3 regions of the Sanguibacter biliveldensis genome follow, and region 1 is predicted to be linked to each of the others. Evidence: predicted binding sites of a transcription regulator. Region 1 holds the regulator's gene; each other region holds the start of a gene.

Region 1 (4,497 bases):
CGAAGAGCACGAAGCCCTCCTGCGCCTTGTCGTAGTACGAGTCGTTCTTGTCGGCCACGTCCTCGAAGAAGATGTTCGGGCTCTTGCCGCCCAGCTCGACCGTCGACGGGATGAGGTTCGCGCTCGCGTACTGCAAGATCAGCCGGCCCGTGGTCGTCTCGCCCGTGAAGGCGATCTTGCGGATCCGGGGGCTAGAGGCGAGCGGCTTGCCGGCCTCGAGACCGAAGCCGTTGACGACGTTGAGCACGCCGGGCGGGAGGATGTCGCCGATGAGCTCGATCAGCACGAGGATCGACACGGGCGTCTGCTCGGCGGGCTTGAGCACGATCGTGTTGCCGCCCGCGAGGGCGGGTGCGAGCTTCCACGTGGCCATGAGGATCGGGAAGTTCCACGGGATGATCTGCCCGACCACACCGAGGGGCTCGGCGTAGTGGTAGGCGACGGTGTCGTTGTCGAGCTCGGTGAACTCGCCCTCCTGCGCGCGGATGACCGACGCGAAGTACCTGAAGTGGTCCGCGGCGAGGGGGAGGTCGGCGTTGAGGGGCTCGCGGACCGGCTTGCCGTTGTCCCAGGTCTCGGCGACCGCGAGCAGTTCGAGGTTCGCGTCGATGACGTCGGCGATCTTGTTGAGCACGTCGGCGCGCTCGGTGCCTGTGGTCTTGCCCCACGAGGGAGCCGCCTTGTGCGCGGCGTCGAGGGCCGCCTCGATGTCTTCGGCCGTGCCGCGGGCGACCTCGGCGAAGGGCTTGCCGTTGACGGGGGAGATGTCTTCGAAGTACTGGCCCTTGACGGGGGCGACCCAGGTGCCGCCGATCCAGTGCTCGTAGCGGGGCTTGAAGGTGACGAGTGCTCCCGGGGTGCCGGGGGCTGCGTAGACGGTCATGTGTGCTCCTTCGACGACGCTGTCTGATGAGCGCCCGGCGGTGACCGGGCTCTCCTCGACGCTAGGCCCGCCGAGGTTGCATCGAGTTGCACGAGCGGTCGAGCGGTCGAACGCCGGGCGCGCCACGCCTGCTCGCCCAGGTCGTCAGGGCGTCACCCGGCCGAGCCTGAGCTCGAGGTCTTCGAGGTGCGCGACGACAGCAGCCCGGCGGGGCGAGCGACCGGGCAGCAGCCGCAGGCACGCCGTCCACAGCTCGACGTCGTCCGTGCCCTCGTCGGTCCGCGCGAAGGCGAGGAGGGTGTCGACCCCGGCGTCGGCGAGCAGCGACTCGCGGAGGCGTCGGCTCACCTCGGTGCGGAGGTCGGCGACCCCGGGAGATGCCGACCCTGGCAGGACCGGGCCGACGTACCCCGCGAAGGCGACCCTGTGAGCGCCGCGGTCGAGGAAGGCGAGCACCTGAGAGGCGTCGAGGTCGAGCGGCGTGCCCACCCTGTAGGGACGCGAGAGGACCTGGAGCGACGCGGGCTCGAGCGCCCTCCGCAGGCGGACCATCTCGGCGCGCAGGGTGACGAGGGCGTCGTCGCGCCCGTAGACGGCGGTCGCGAGCTCCTCGGCGCCGAGGCCGCGCGGGTGCCAGGCGAGCAGCGTGAGGATCTCGGCGTGGCGCCCGCTCAGGACCAGCCTGTCCCCGGCGACCTCGAGCAGCGCGTCGTCCCGCCCGAGGACCCGCAGCAGCGGGGCGTGCCCGCGGGTGGTGCCAGTCTGCCCGGCGGGCTGCGTCGTCTCTGCTGCTGGTGCGGCCTTCGCCACGGTGGGTGCTGCGAGCCGCCTCAGCGTGAAGCCCGACGGCCGCCGCGCCGCCCTGCGCGCGAGCCGGTCTTCGAGGGTGAGCAGGTGCAGCTCGGCCTCGACGGCGAGCGCCGTCGCCTCTACGAGGGCGAGGGTCGTGGGGGCCACGGCGTCGTCACCCCCGGTGATGTCGATGACCCCGAGCAGCGAGCCCGTCGCGCGGTCGTGCACGGGGACGGCAGTGCAGCTCCACGGGTGCACGATCCGCGCGAAGTGCTCGGTCCGTCGGATCTGCACGGCACGGCCGAGCACGAGCGCCGTCCCGGGGGCGTTGGTGCCCACGGCGGTCTCGGACCAGTCGGTCCCGGCCACAAAACCCATGCTCTCCGCCCGACGGCGGACGTCGTGGTCGCCGTCGACCCAGAGCAGCCGCCCGGCCTGGTCTCCGACGGCCACCATGAGGCCGGTGTCGGTCGTGTGCCGCACGAGGAGAGTCTGGATCGTGCCGAGGACGCGTGTGAGCGGGTGCTCGTCCCGCACGGCCCGGAGAGAGTCGTCGAGCAGGGTCGGCTCGGGTACGGCGTCGGGGTCGAGACGTGAGGCCGACGAGCGCACCCACGAGGCCTGCACGAGATCACGCACCCCGCCGGGCTGTGGCAGCAGGGGGAGGGCGGGCAGACCAGAGCGGGCGGACAGGACCGGCAGGGCCGCCGGTGCGTCCGACGGAGTGTGCATGCGCCGGACCTCCCGTCGTCGCCGGCACGCTCCGTCGCGTGCCGGTCCAGGTCTGCTCACACGATAGCTCCGGGCCGCACGGCTGTCTCCAGGGGAGGCGTGAGCGCCGCGTGCACCGTGACGGTGCCCTGTCGTAGAATTAGCACTCAGGCCTCCCGAGTGCTGATGGAGGCCTGACGACAGCCCGAAGACAGGCCGATGACAGGCCAGACCGCGCAGGCAGCGCAGAGGCCCAGGCAGGCGACGACGTGAAGGAGAGGTCCGTGGCGGCGAGCGACGAGCGACGGCTGGACGTCCTGCGCGCGATCGTCGAGGACTACGTCCACACCCGCGAGCCCGTGGGCTCCAAGGTCCTCGCGGAACGGCACAGCCTCGGCGTCTCGCCCGCGACGATCCGCAACGACATGGCGGTCCTCGAGGAGGGCGGCTTCATCGCCCAGCCCCACACCTCCGCGGGACGGGTGCCGACCGACAAGGGCTACCGCATGTTCGTCGACCGCCTGGCGGGCGTGAAGGCGCTCAGCGCGGCCGAGAAGAACGCGATCGAGACCTTCCTCAACGGCGCCGTCGACCTCGACGACGTCGTCACCCGGGCCGGGCGGCTGCTCGCCCAGCTGACGGGCCAGGTCGCCGTCGTCCAGTACCCGTCGCTGCGCCGCTCCGGCCTGCGCCACCTCGAGCTCGTCGTCCTCGGCGAGCGCCGGCTCCTCGTGGTCATCATCACCGACACCGGCCGTGTCGAGCAGCGCACCCTCGAGCTCGACGCGACCCCCGACGAGATCGTCCTGGTCGCGCTGCGCGCCCGGCTCAACGCCGCCGCCGCCGGCCGGCGCCTCCCGGAGCTGCGCACGGCCCTCGACGCTCTCGCGGCCACCTTCGACCCCGAGGACCAGGCGCTCGTCGCGCGGGTCGCCGAGGTCGTCACCGACACGCTCTCCCAGGAGGGCGAAGAGCGCATCGTGCTCGCCGGGACCGCGAACCTCGCGCACGCGAGCATGCGGTTCGAGCACGCCCTGCGCCCTGTCCTCGAGGCCCTCGAGGAGCAGGTCGTGCTGCTCAACCTCCTCACGGAGATGGGTGACGACTCCTCAGGGGTCAACGTGCGGATCGGTCACGAGACCCAGCTGACAGGGCTGTTCGAGACCTCGGTCGTCACGACCGGGTACGGCTCGGACGGCGACTCGGTCGCGACCATCGGGTCGATCGGCCCGACCCGCATGGACTACCCCGCCACGATCGCCTCGGTGCGGGCCGTCGCCCGCTACCTGTCCAGGATCCTCGGTGCATAGGGCCCGTCGTGGCCCCGCCGCCCGGCGGTCTGGCCACGACGTGACGCACGCGATGAAACAAGAACCCCCGTCCAGACGTTGCAGAGTTCAGAGCGAGCACCGTGGTGCCGCGACAGGACGCCGCACCAGCCCCCTTCGACGAACGGCAGAGACCAACCAGTGAGCGACTACTACGAGGTGCTCGGCGTCGACCGTGACGCCAGCCAGGACCAGATCAAGAAGGCGTACCGCAAGCTCGCCCGCGAGCTGCACCCTGACGTCGCAGGTCCGGACGCCGAAGACAGGTTCAAGGACGTCGGTCGCGCCTACGAGGTGCTCTCGAACCCCGAGAAGCGCCGGTCCTACGACATGGGCCACGACCCGTCGGCTCCAGGCGGCGGCATGAACGGTGGCGGAGGCTTCGGCTTCCAGGACATCTTCGAGACGTTCTTCGGCGGCGGCCAGACCCAGCGCGGCCCGATCCCGCGCTCGCGCCGCGGCCAGGACGCCCTCGTGCGCCTGGACATCGACCTCTCCGAGGCAGCCTTCGGCGTGCGCCGCGACATCCAGGTCGACACCGCAGTGGTCTGCGGGACCTGCTCCGGCTCGTGCTGCCGCCCCGGCACGTCCCCGCGCACCTGCGACGTCTGCAACGGACGCGGCACGGTCCAGCGCGTGGCCCGCTCCTTCCTCGGCCAGGTCATGACCACGGCCCCGTGCGCAGCCTGCCAGGGCTTCGGCACGACGATCCCCGAGCCCTGCGCCGAGTGCTCGGGCGAGGGCCGCGTCCGCAGCCGCCGCACGGTCAGCGTCGAGGTGCCC
Region 2 (4,497 bases), 1.8 Mb from region 1:
TGCGCGCCTCGGCCGTCCTCGGGCTCATCGGCGTGGGTGGGATCGGCGACATGCTCACCTCGTACACCCAGTACCGTGAGTGGTCCACCGTCGGGGTGCTGCTGATCGTCGTCGTGGTCGTGACGATGGCGATCGACGCGGTCTCCGCCGCGGTGCGACGCCGCCTCACCGACGGGAGCACAGGACGATGAGCGCTACCCTGCCCGCCACGGGTCCCGGCGCAGACCACCCGACGGTCACCGCCGATGGCGCCGAGCCTGCCGCCAGCACGACCAGCAGCTCGACGCCTGCCGCCAGCACGACCAGCGCAGAGCCTGCCGCCAGCACGACCAGCAGCTCGACCGACACGGACCTCGGGCCCGACGTCTGGCCCTCGGTACGGATCGCGACGGTCCGCAACGCCCTCCAGCCGACTGAGCGACGCGTGGTCGACCTCGTCCTCGACGACGTCGCAGCGGCCGTCGAGGCGACGGCGCAGGAGATCGCCGACAGGGCGGGGGTGGCGCGGTCGTCGGTCATCCGCACGTGCCAGCGGCTCGGCTATCGCGGGTATCCCCAGCTGCGGGTGGCGCTCGCCCGTGAGCTCGCGCTGGGCGCCGAGCCCCCGGCCCACCCCGACACGGCCCTCGGCCGTGTGAGGACGCACGTCGAGTCCCTCGCCGCGACCCTCCAGCAGATCACCAGCGTGCTGTCCGACGAGCACGTCGAACGAGCCGTCGCCCTCTGCGTCGGCGCCGGGCGGGTCCTTGCGACGGGCAACGGCCTCTCGTCGCCGCTCGCCGCCGATCTCGCCCTGCGGCTGACGGCCGTCGGGCGACCGACCGAGTGCGTGGCCGACCCGATCGGCCAGCAGATCGCCGCCGCCCAGCTGACCCCGTCCGACCTCTGCCTCGTCGTCTCCGGGTCGGGGGCCAGCGAGTCGAGCCTGCGGGTCGCGCGTGCGGGGCGTGCCGCCGGCGTCCCCGTGGTGGTGCTCACGAGCTTTGTCGAGTCGCCTCTCACAGCCCTGGCCGACGTGGCCCTGGTCGTCGGCCCAGCGGCGGGCTCGTTCCGTGCCGAGCTCGAGCACACGTCGCGGGTCCCGCACGCGATCGTCCTCGAGGCCTTCGTCGAGGTCGTCGCCGACAGGTTGGGGGAGCGGTCCCGGCAGGTGCGCTCGCGGGTCCTCGACGTGCTGAGCACCAACCTCTCGGACTGAGCGCGCCCCACCCGGTCGCGGCCACGGCCTGCCTCGGGAATCATGGGACGGTCCCGACCACGGAGGAACCCATGACACCCGCAGCGCAGAGCGTGCTCGCCGTCGCCGACTGGCGACGCAAGACGGCGGCGATCTACGCCCAGGTCCGGTCCGCCGCGGCCGAGGACCCGGCGGCCGCCCATGCGCTGTGGGTCCGTGCCCGCGACGAGATGTTCGCCTCGCACCCGGCCTCGGCCCTCGGTCCCGAGGCCAAGGCAGTATTCGCTGGCCTCGACATCGCCCCCTACGACCCGGCGTACCGCTTCGAGGTCGAGGTCCAGGACGCACCCGAGGGACGGATGGACGTCGCCACGGGGACAGACGGCGTGGTGCCCTTCGAACGGGTCGGGCTCGTCGAGCTCGACGGTCTGGGGACGCTGTCGCTCTGGGCGCTGCGCTCCTACGGCGGCGGGATCTTCGTGCCGCTCAAGGACTCGAGCGCCGGCCAGGACGGCGGCACCTACGGCGGCGGACGCTATCTGCTCGACACGATCAAGGGCGCAGACCTCGGCCAGGGCGCCGGCGGGCGGCTCGTGGTCGACCTCAACTTCGCCTACAACCCGTCGTGCGCCTACGACGCGGCATGGGCCTGCCCGCTCGCCCCGCCGGACAACACCCTCGCGGTGCCTCTGCCCGTGGGGGAGATGGCTCCGGCGAAGCACCTCGTCGCGGACCTCTGAGACACGGCGTGGGGTGTTCCCAGCGCTGCAGCACGCTCACCAGGAGCGGATGCGCTGCTGCCGAGCGAGGCGATGGCTCCGCCGAGGGCTGAAGCAGGACGGCAGGCTGGCACTCGCCTTGACCGAGTGCTAACTCCGGCATAGATTTGCTCGTGGTTCCACGTAGCTCCTGACCGACCCCCGCGACGGCGGCCCGGTGCGAGCGTGGCGGCCATGAACTGTCCCTCATTTCTCTGCGAAAGGGGAGGTCCGCGTGTCGGTCTCCATCAAGCCGCTCGAGGACCGGATCGTCGTCAAGACTCTCGAAGTCGAGCTGACCACGCCCTCCGGTCTCGTTATCCCTGACACCGCCAAGGAGAAGCCCCAGGAGGGCGAGGTCCTGGCAGTCGGCCCCGGTCGTATCGACGACAACGGCAACCGCGTCCCGCTCGACGTCTCTGTCGGTGACAAGGTCATCTACAGCAAGTACGGCGGCACCGAGGTCAAGTACGACGGCGAGGAGTTCCTCATCCTCTCCGCCCGCGACGTGCTCGCAGTGATCGGCTGATCACGCACCACGCGCGACGAAGGGCCCCACGACCGATGGTCGTGGGGCCCTTCTGCATCCCGGGGCAGGCCCCGGCATCGGCGGCTTCAGCGGCTCGAGAGGGCCGGACCGCGAGAGTCGAGAGAACCGGACGTCAAGAGTCGAGAGGGCCCGACCACACGAAAGGGCCTACGACGAGAAGAGCCCCACGACGAGAAGATCCCCACGACACGAAGGGCCCCACGACCGCAGTCGTGGGGCCCTTCGTGTACGCCTGAGCTCTGGGTGCTCGCGCTGACCGACTCAGCGTGAGCTGGAGGTCTGCTCGGGTCAGCCGACCCGGCGCGTGGTGGTCGAGGCGGGCATCGCGGCGAGCGCGGCTGTGCGCTCGTCCTCGCTGAGGCCGCCCCAGACTCCGTAGGGCTCACGGACACGGAGCGAGGCCTCGCGGCACTCCATCATGACCGGGCACCCGTGGCAGATGGCCTTGGCGGCCTCGGCGCGGCGGCGGCGGGCTGCTCCGCGCTCGCCCTCCGGGTGGAAGAACAGCGTGTCGTCGACGTCGCGGCACGAACCCTGGTACTGCCACTCCCAGAGGTCCATCACGGGGCCGGGGAGGCGGGAGAGCTCAGTCATGGTCGTACCGTCCTTCTGAGTGTCGATGAGGGGCGATAGGCCCCGGTCGGTGCATCTGCCCAGGACCTCGGTCCCGGGTGATCTGTGACTAACTTAGAACCGATCCAGCAGTTGTTCAAGTCGCCGACCGGATGAGAAACGATTCACCGCGCCATCTATCGTCCAGAATCCGGTCCGGTACCACCTCGACGCCTCTCTGTGAACTGCGGAAACCCGCCATCTTCGGTGTCTCTGCAGGTCGCTGGCCCATGCGGCTCGACGTGAGATGAACAACTAGCGAACAACTTCGGGCGTCTCGCGGAGGGGTGCCAGGTGGCACGACCTCTCAGATCTCGGCACAATCGACTCATGAGCACAGGTCGACCGGCACAGGGAGAGACCGGCGGCGACCCTGCCGACGGCACGACGCCCGACGAGATCACGGACCAGGTCAACGAGCCCGGCCTCGCCGTGGCAGCCGTGGCACGCAGGCTCGGGGTGGCTCCGGCGACGTTGCGCACCTGGGACCGTCGCTACGGCCTGGGCCCCTCGGAGCACTCCGCAGGTGCCCATCGCCGGTACTCGAGCGACGACGTCGCCCGGCTGATGGTCATGCGCAGGCTCGCGCTCGAGGGCGTCGCCCCCGTCGACGCCGCGCGGGCAGCGCTGGCCGTCGACCTCACGACCACGAGCAGCGAACAGCTCGAGGATGAGCTGCGCGAGACCATCGCCCACGTCGACGAGGAGAGCCAGCGCCACGGTCGCCGCGGCGACCCGATCACTGAGGCACCGCGACGCCTCGTCGGTCTCGACGGAGACGCTCAGGGTGAGGGGGCCCTCGCGTCCCGCCCCACGGTCGCGGGCGACGCCGACACCTCGGCCGGTGCTGCAGCCGCGCAGGTGTCCTCCTTCCCGGCAGGTCCCCGCTCTCTCCGCGGCGCCGAGCCCGAGGCCCCTGACGCCGACCCCGGCCAGCAGCGGCCAGCCCTTCGACTGGCGGCCCCGGTCGACTCGACCGTCACCTCGATCGACGTCATCGACGCGGTCCTGCGCGGCAACGTCGCCGCGACAGAGCGCCTCCTGGCCCTCGACGTCGACGAAGACCCTGCCCAGTGGTGGCTGACGCTGGTCGAGCCGACCCTGCGCAAGCTCGCAGCCCGGACCGTCCTGGCCAAGCCCGGCGAGGCGCCCGAGATGCTGCTCGCCTCCGCGACCCTCAAGGTGATCGCGGACTTCATCCGGGCCCGCGAGGAGAAGACCGCGCAGGAGACCGGAGTCAGGTCGCCGCACCCGAGCCAGATGAAGAAGATCGTGCTGCTCTTCGCCGCTGCCGACGACGCGCAGCCGCTCGCGATGCACGCCCTCGCCGCGGCCCTCGTCTCGCAGGGCGTGACCGCCCGGATCGTCACCGGACCCGCGAACGCGCACCGAGCCCTCGA
Region 3 (4,497 bases), 2.1 Mb from region 1:
GCCGGGCGCGAGCCCGCCGGCAGGACGGGCCATCCGGGTGGGGGCGGCGTCCCAGGCGCTCAGGACAGCGCGGGGGACCTCGTCTGCGGTCACGGGCAAGAAGGGCGGCAGCAGGAACGCGACGGCCGTGTCGACGCTCGACCCTCCGAGATAACGGCCGTAGCCGGGCGCGAAAGCGTCGTGCACGACCGCGTCGAAGGACTCGGCGACAGTCGCGACCTCCCGTGCCGCTCGCGCGTCCCCGAGGGCGTCGAGGGCCGGCGGCGACGCAGCGAGGGCCATGAGCAGCGGCGCGCTGGTCCCGAGGGTCTGCTTGGACGTCTCGACCTCCCAGTAGTCGGGAGACGGTGGGGGGAGCGTGGTGCCGTCGTCGGTCAGGTCCCGGATGTGCGCGAGGCTGCGCTCGAGCAACGGCTCGAGGTCGCGAGCCGCACGGGCGCGGTCCTGGGGCGACTCGATCTCCGCGATCACCGTCGCCGCGGCCCACAGTGCCCACCCTGTCGCGTCGGTCTGGATGCCACGGTCGTCGGGCGGGCCGGAGCCGTCGGGCAGGTAGCGGGCCTCGAAGGAGCCGTCGGCCTCTTGCACCTGCTGGAGGAACATGACGACAGTGAGCGCGTCCTCGACGTGCCCCGTGCGGGCGAGCGCGACAGCCACGAAGGCGTTGTCGCGGGGCCAGGCGTAGCGCCAGTTCGGCGACCACCCGGCCACGACGGCGCCGTCGTCGAGGGTCAGCGCCCTGACGTCGAGGAGCGCGTCGACGGCCATGTCCTCGAAGTCCGTCCCGGCGCCCGGGACGGTGCCGGCGGCGAGCCAGTCGCGGGACTCCTGAGCCGCGTCCAGCTGGGGCTGCGTGGCTGCTCCGGGGCTCGCCACGGCGACGCGGCTGCCGGGCAGGAACTGCACGTCCGAGCCCGGGGGGATCGGGGTGCGGGTGCCGTCGGGGGCCACCGAGATGCCGGCTGAGGAGAGCGCGACCGTCGCGTTCCGCGGGGAGAAGGGCCAGACCTCGAGGGCCCGTCCTGTGCCGGTGACCATGACCGCTGCGACGAGCAGGAGCGCGAGCAGCGCGGCGCGCGGCCGGCGACGGACGTGCGCCGGGCTCGCGGAGGCGTCGTCGTCGGTCGCTGGCATCGGGTCCACTCTACGAGGACGTCTGGGCATGCTCGGGTGCCGACGCGGTGGTGCCGGCTGCGGGTTCCGCCGTCGGCGTACCGACCTGGGCACCGCGGCGCGCCGCCGCCCTTGCACTCTCGGGTCGAGAGTGCCAATAATTGCGTTAGCACTCTCGCTAGGAGAGTGACAGAAGCATCGGTCGCTCGATGAGGCCCCGAGGCTACGGCGTGACATGAACGCCGCGGTCCGAGGTCGTCCGTCGCGGGCATCGTCCGACCACCACACGCCACCAGCGGAGGATCACACCCCAATGGCAAAGATCATTGCCTTCAACGAGGAGGCCCGTCGCGGCATGGAGCGTGGACTCAACGTCCTCGCCGACACCGTGAAGGTCACGCTCGGCCCCAAGGGTCGCAACGTCGTCCTCGACAAGAAGTGGGGCGCGCCCACCATCACGAACGATGGTGTGAGCATCGCCAAGGAGATCGACCTCGAGGACCCGTTCGAGCGCATCGGTGCTGAGCTCGTCAAGGAGGTCGCCAAGAAGACCGACGACGTCGCCGGCGACGGAACCACCACCGCCACCGTGCTCGCCCAGGCTCTCGTGCGCGAGGGCCTGCGCAACGTGGCTGCCGGCTCGAACCCGATCGCTCTCAAGCGCGGCATCGAGAAGGCCGTCGAGGCTGTCATCGCGCAGCTGCTCGTCGACGCCAAGGACATCGAGACCAAGGAAGAGATCGCGGCCACCGCTGCCATCTCGGCCGGCGACCCCGCGATCGGCGAGCTCATCGCCGAGGCGCTCGACAAGGTCGGCAAGGAAGGTGTCATCACCGTCGAGGAGTCGAACACCTTCGGGCTCGAGCTCGAGCTCACCGAGGGCATGCGCTTCGACAAGGGCTTCCTCGCCCGCTACTTCGAGACTGACGCAGAGCGCCAGGAAGCCGTCCTCGAAGACCCGTACGTCCTCATCGTCGAGTCGAAGATCTCGAACGTCAAGGACCTGCTGCCGCTGCTCGACCAGGTCATGAAGGCCGGTCGCTCGCTGCTCATCATCGCCGAGGACGTCGAGGGCGAGGCTCTTGCGACCCTCGTGCTCAACAAGATCCGTGGCACCTTCAAGTCCGTCGCCGTCAAGGCTCCGGGCTTCGGCGACCGCCGCAAGGCCATCCTCCAGGACATCGCGATCCTCACCGGTGGTCAGGTCATCTCCGAGACTGTCGGCCTCAAGCTCGAGACCGCCACGCTCGACCTGCTCGGCCAGGCCCGCAAGGTCGTCGTCACGAAGGACGAGACGACCATCGTCGAGGGCTCCGGCGACGTCGACCAGATCGCCGGTCGCGTCAAGCAGATCCGTTCCGAGATCGAGAAGTCGGACTCCGACTACGACCGCGAGAAGCTCCAGGAGCGCCTCGCGAAGCTCGCCGGAGGTGTCGCGGTCATCAAGGCCGGTGCCGCCACGGAGGTCGAGCTCAAGGAGCGCAAGCACCGCATCGAGGACGCCGTCCGCAACGCGAAGGCAGCCGTCGAAGAGGGCATCGTCGCCGGTGGTGGCGTCGCTCTCATCCAGGCTGGCAAGGTCGCCTTCGAGACCGCTGGTCTCCTCGCCCTCGAGGGTGACGAGGCGACGGGTGCGAACATCGTCCGCGCCTCGATCGACGCTCCGCTCAAGCAGATCGCGATCAACGCAGGCCTCGAGGGTGGGGTCGTGGCCGAGAAGGTCCGCAACCTCCCCTCCGGCCAGGGCCTCAACGCCGCGACAGGCGTGTACGAGGACCTGCTCGCGGCTGGTGTGAACGACCCGGTCAAGGTGACCCGCTCTGCTCTGCAGAACGCCGCCTCGATCGCTGCGCTGTTCCTCACCACCGAGGCAGTCGTCGCGGACAAGCCCGAGAAGGCTCCGGCCATGCCGGGCGGCGACGGCGGCATGGGCGGCATGGACTTCTGATCCAGCCCGCCCGGGCCTAGCCCGAGCACTGCACCGCCGACGGGCGGGCTCCACCGGGACACGTCCCGGAGGGGTCCGCCCGTCGGCGTACCCGCCCCGTGCACGGGGCTGTCAGGTGCCGAGCACGCCGAAGCTGCTCTGGATGGCGACGGCTGCGGCGCCACGGGCCCAGGGCACGAAGCCGCTGTCGTCGACGACGAGGTCGACCGGGCTGCCCTCGGGGTCGCGGTCCGCGGCGATGGCGGCGTCGAGCTCCGCGCCGAGGCTCTCGACGAGCCCGACCCCTTCGCCCGCGAGCACCACCGTGCTGACCAGCGCGATGTTGGTGATGGCGGCCAGCAGCCGGCCGAGCGACCGCACGGCGGACTCGGTCACGGCCCGCGCGACGGGGTGGTGCGCGGCGGCCATCTCGAGCACCTCGTCGTAGGTGATGGCGCGTCCGAGGGCCACAGAGACCTGCGCACAGATGCTCCCCGTGGTGAGCATGGCTGTCGAGCAGCCGCGGTGGCCGTCCATGCAGAGGGGCCCCGACGGGTCGAGGGGGAAGTGCCCCAGCAGGCCGAAGCCGACGTCGGCTGTGCGCACCACGTGGTCGTTGACGACGAGCCCGTAGCCGACCCCGGCGCCGATGGTGAGCACCGCGAAGTCTGTCGAGCCTCGTCCTGCTCCGAACCAGTGCTCGGCGGCGGTCAGGGCGACGACGTCGTTCTCGATGGTCGACGGGATCCCCAGGCGCTCGGAGACCGCGCTGCGGAGGTCGACCCCTCGCCAGCCGAGGAACGGCGCGCGGTCGACCACGCCGTCGGAGACGTTGCCGCCGAGGCTGATCCCGATGCCGTCGAAGGCCGCCGGTCCGCCGAGTGCCTGGACGACTGTCTCGACGGCGTCGAGGACGTCGTCGAGCGAGGTCGAGGCGAGGCGCGACGAGGCGGACCCGGTCTGGGTCGCGCGAAGGTCTGTGCTCACGCCGAGGGCGTCCTCGCCTGTCAGCTTGATCCCGACGAAGCGGCGGGCGTCGGCCTTCACGTCGAGCGGCTTGACCGGCCGGCCGACAGCACCGTCGGACACCTCGGGGCCTTCGACGAGGATCCCGCTGTCGAGGAAGGTCTTGGAGAGCCGGGTCAGGCTCGCGGGGGACAGCCCGAGCCTGCGGGAGAGCTCGGTCCGGCTGATGGGCCCGTGGACGAGCACCTCGCGGGCGAGGTCGCGCCCGGAGTCGGTGATGGGGGTGGGCATCGGTTCTGCCTCGCTCATCTGGGCTCCTCCTCGTCGTCGTGGCGGTCTTCGGGGTCGATCGAGACGGCGTGCGCAGCCGTGGACCTGCGCCGGCCGAGCTGCCTCGGCCTGATCGGCGCCGTCAGCCTGAGCGCCGTCCGACCGGGGCTCCGACCGTGCACGGTGCGACCGGGCCCTGCGTGAAGACATGCTGCTCCGCA

The links. The regulator HrcA, encoded in region 1, represses chaperone genes, less so after heat shock. The targets are predictions, from matches to a motif close to TTNGCACTCGNNNNNNNCGAGTGCNAA.
Region 2: the regulator HrcA is predicted to act here: its motif matches at 2,024-2,050, upstream of groES (co-chaperone GroES).
Region 3: the regulator HrcA is predicted to act here: its motif matches at 1,280-1,306, upstream of groL (chaperonin GroEL).

Annotation. Positions count from the first base shown of each region.
Region 1 is NZ_CP138359.1:1,506,226-1,510,722, forward strand. It holds gene exaC (acetaldehyde dehydrogenase ExaC) at 1-883, opposite strand, end outside; gene SANBI_RS06540 (helix-turn-helix domain-containing protein) at 1,028-2,407, opposite strand; gene hrcA (heat-inducible transcriptional repressor HrcA) at 2,671-3,696, shown strand; gene dnaJ (molecular chaperone DnaJ) at 3,856-4,497, shown strand, end outside.
Region 2 is NZ_CP138359.1:3,259,432-3,263,928, reverse strand. It holds gene phnE (phosphonate ABC transporter, permease protein PhnE) at 1-191, shown strand, start outside; gene SANBI_RS14190 (MurR/RpiR family transcriptional regulator) at 188-1,198, shown strand; gene SANBI_RS14185 (DUF1684 domain-containing protein) at 1,270-1,917, shown strand; gene groES (co-chaperone GroES) at 2,171-2,464, shown strand; gene SANBI_RS14175 (WhiB family transcriptional regulator) at 2,774-3,079, opposite strand; gene SANBI_RS14170 (MerR family transcriptional regulator) at 3,428-4,497, shown strand, end outside.
Region 3 is NZ_CP138359.1:3,560,303-3,564,799, reverse strand. It holds gene SANBI_RS15510 (glycoside hydrolase family 15 protein) at 1-1,134, opposite strand, end outside; gene groL (chaperonin GroEL) at 1,427-3,061, shown strand; gene SANBI_RS15500 (ROK family transcriptional regulator) at 3,173-4,315, opposite strand.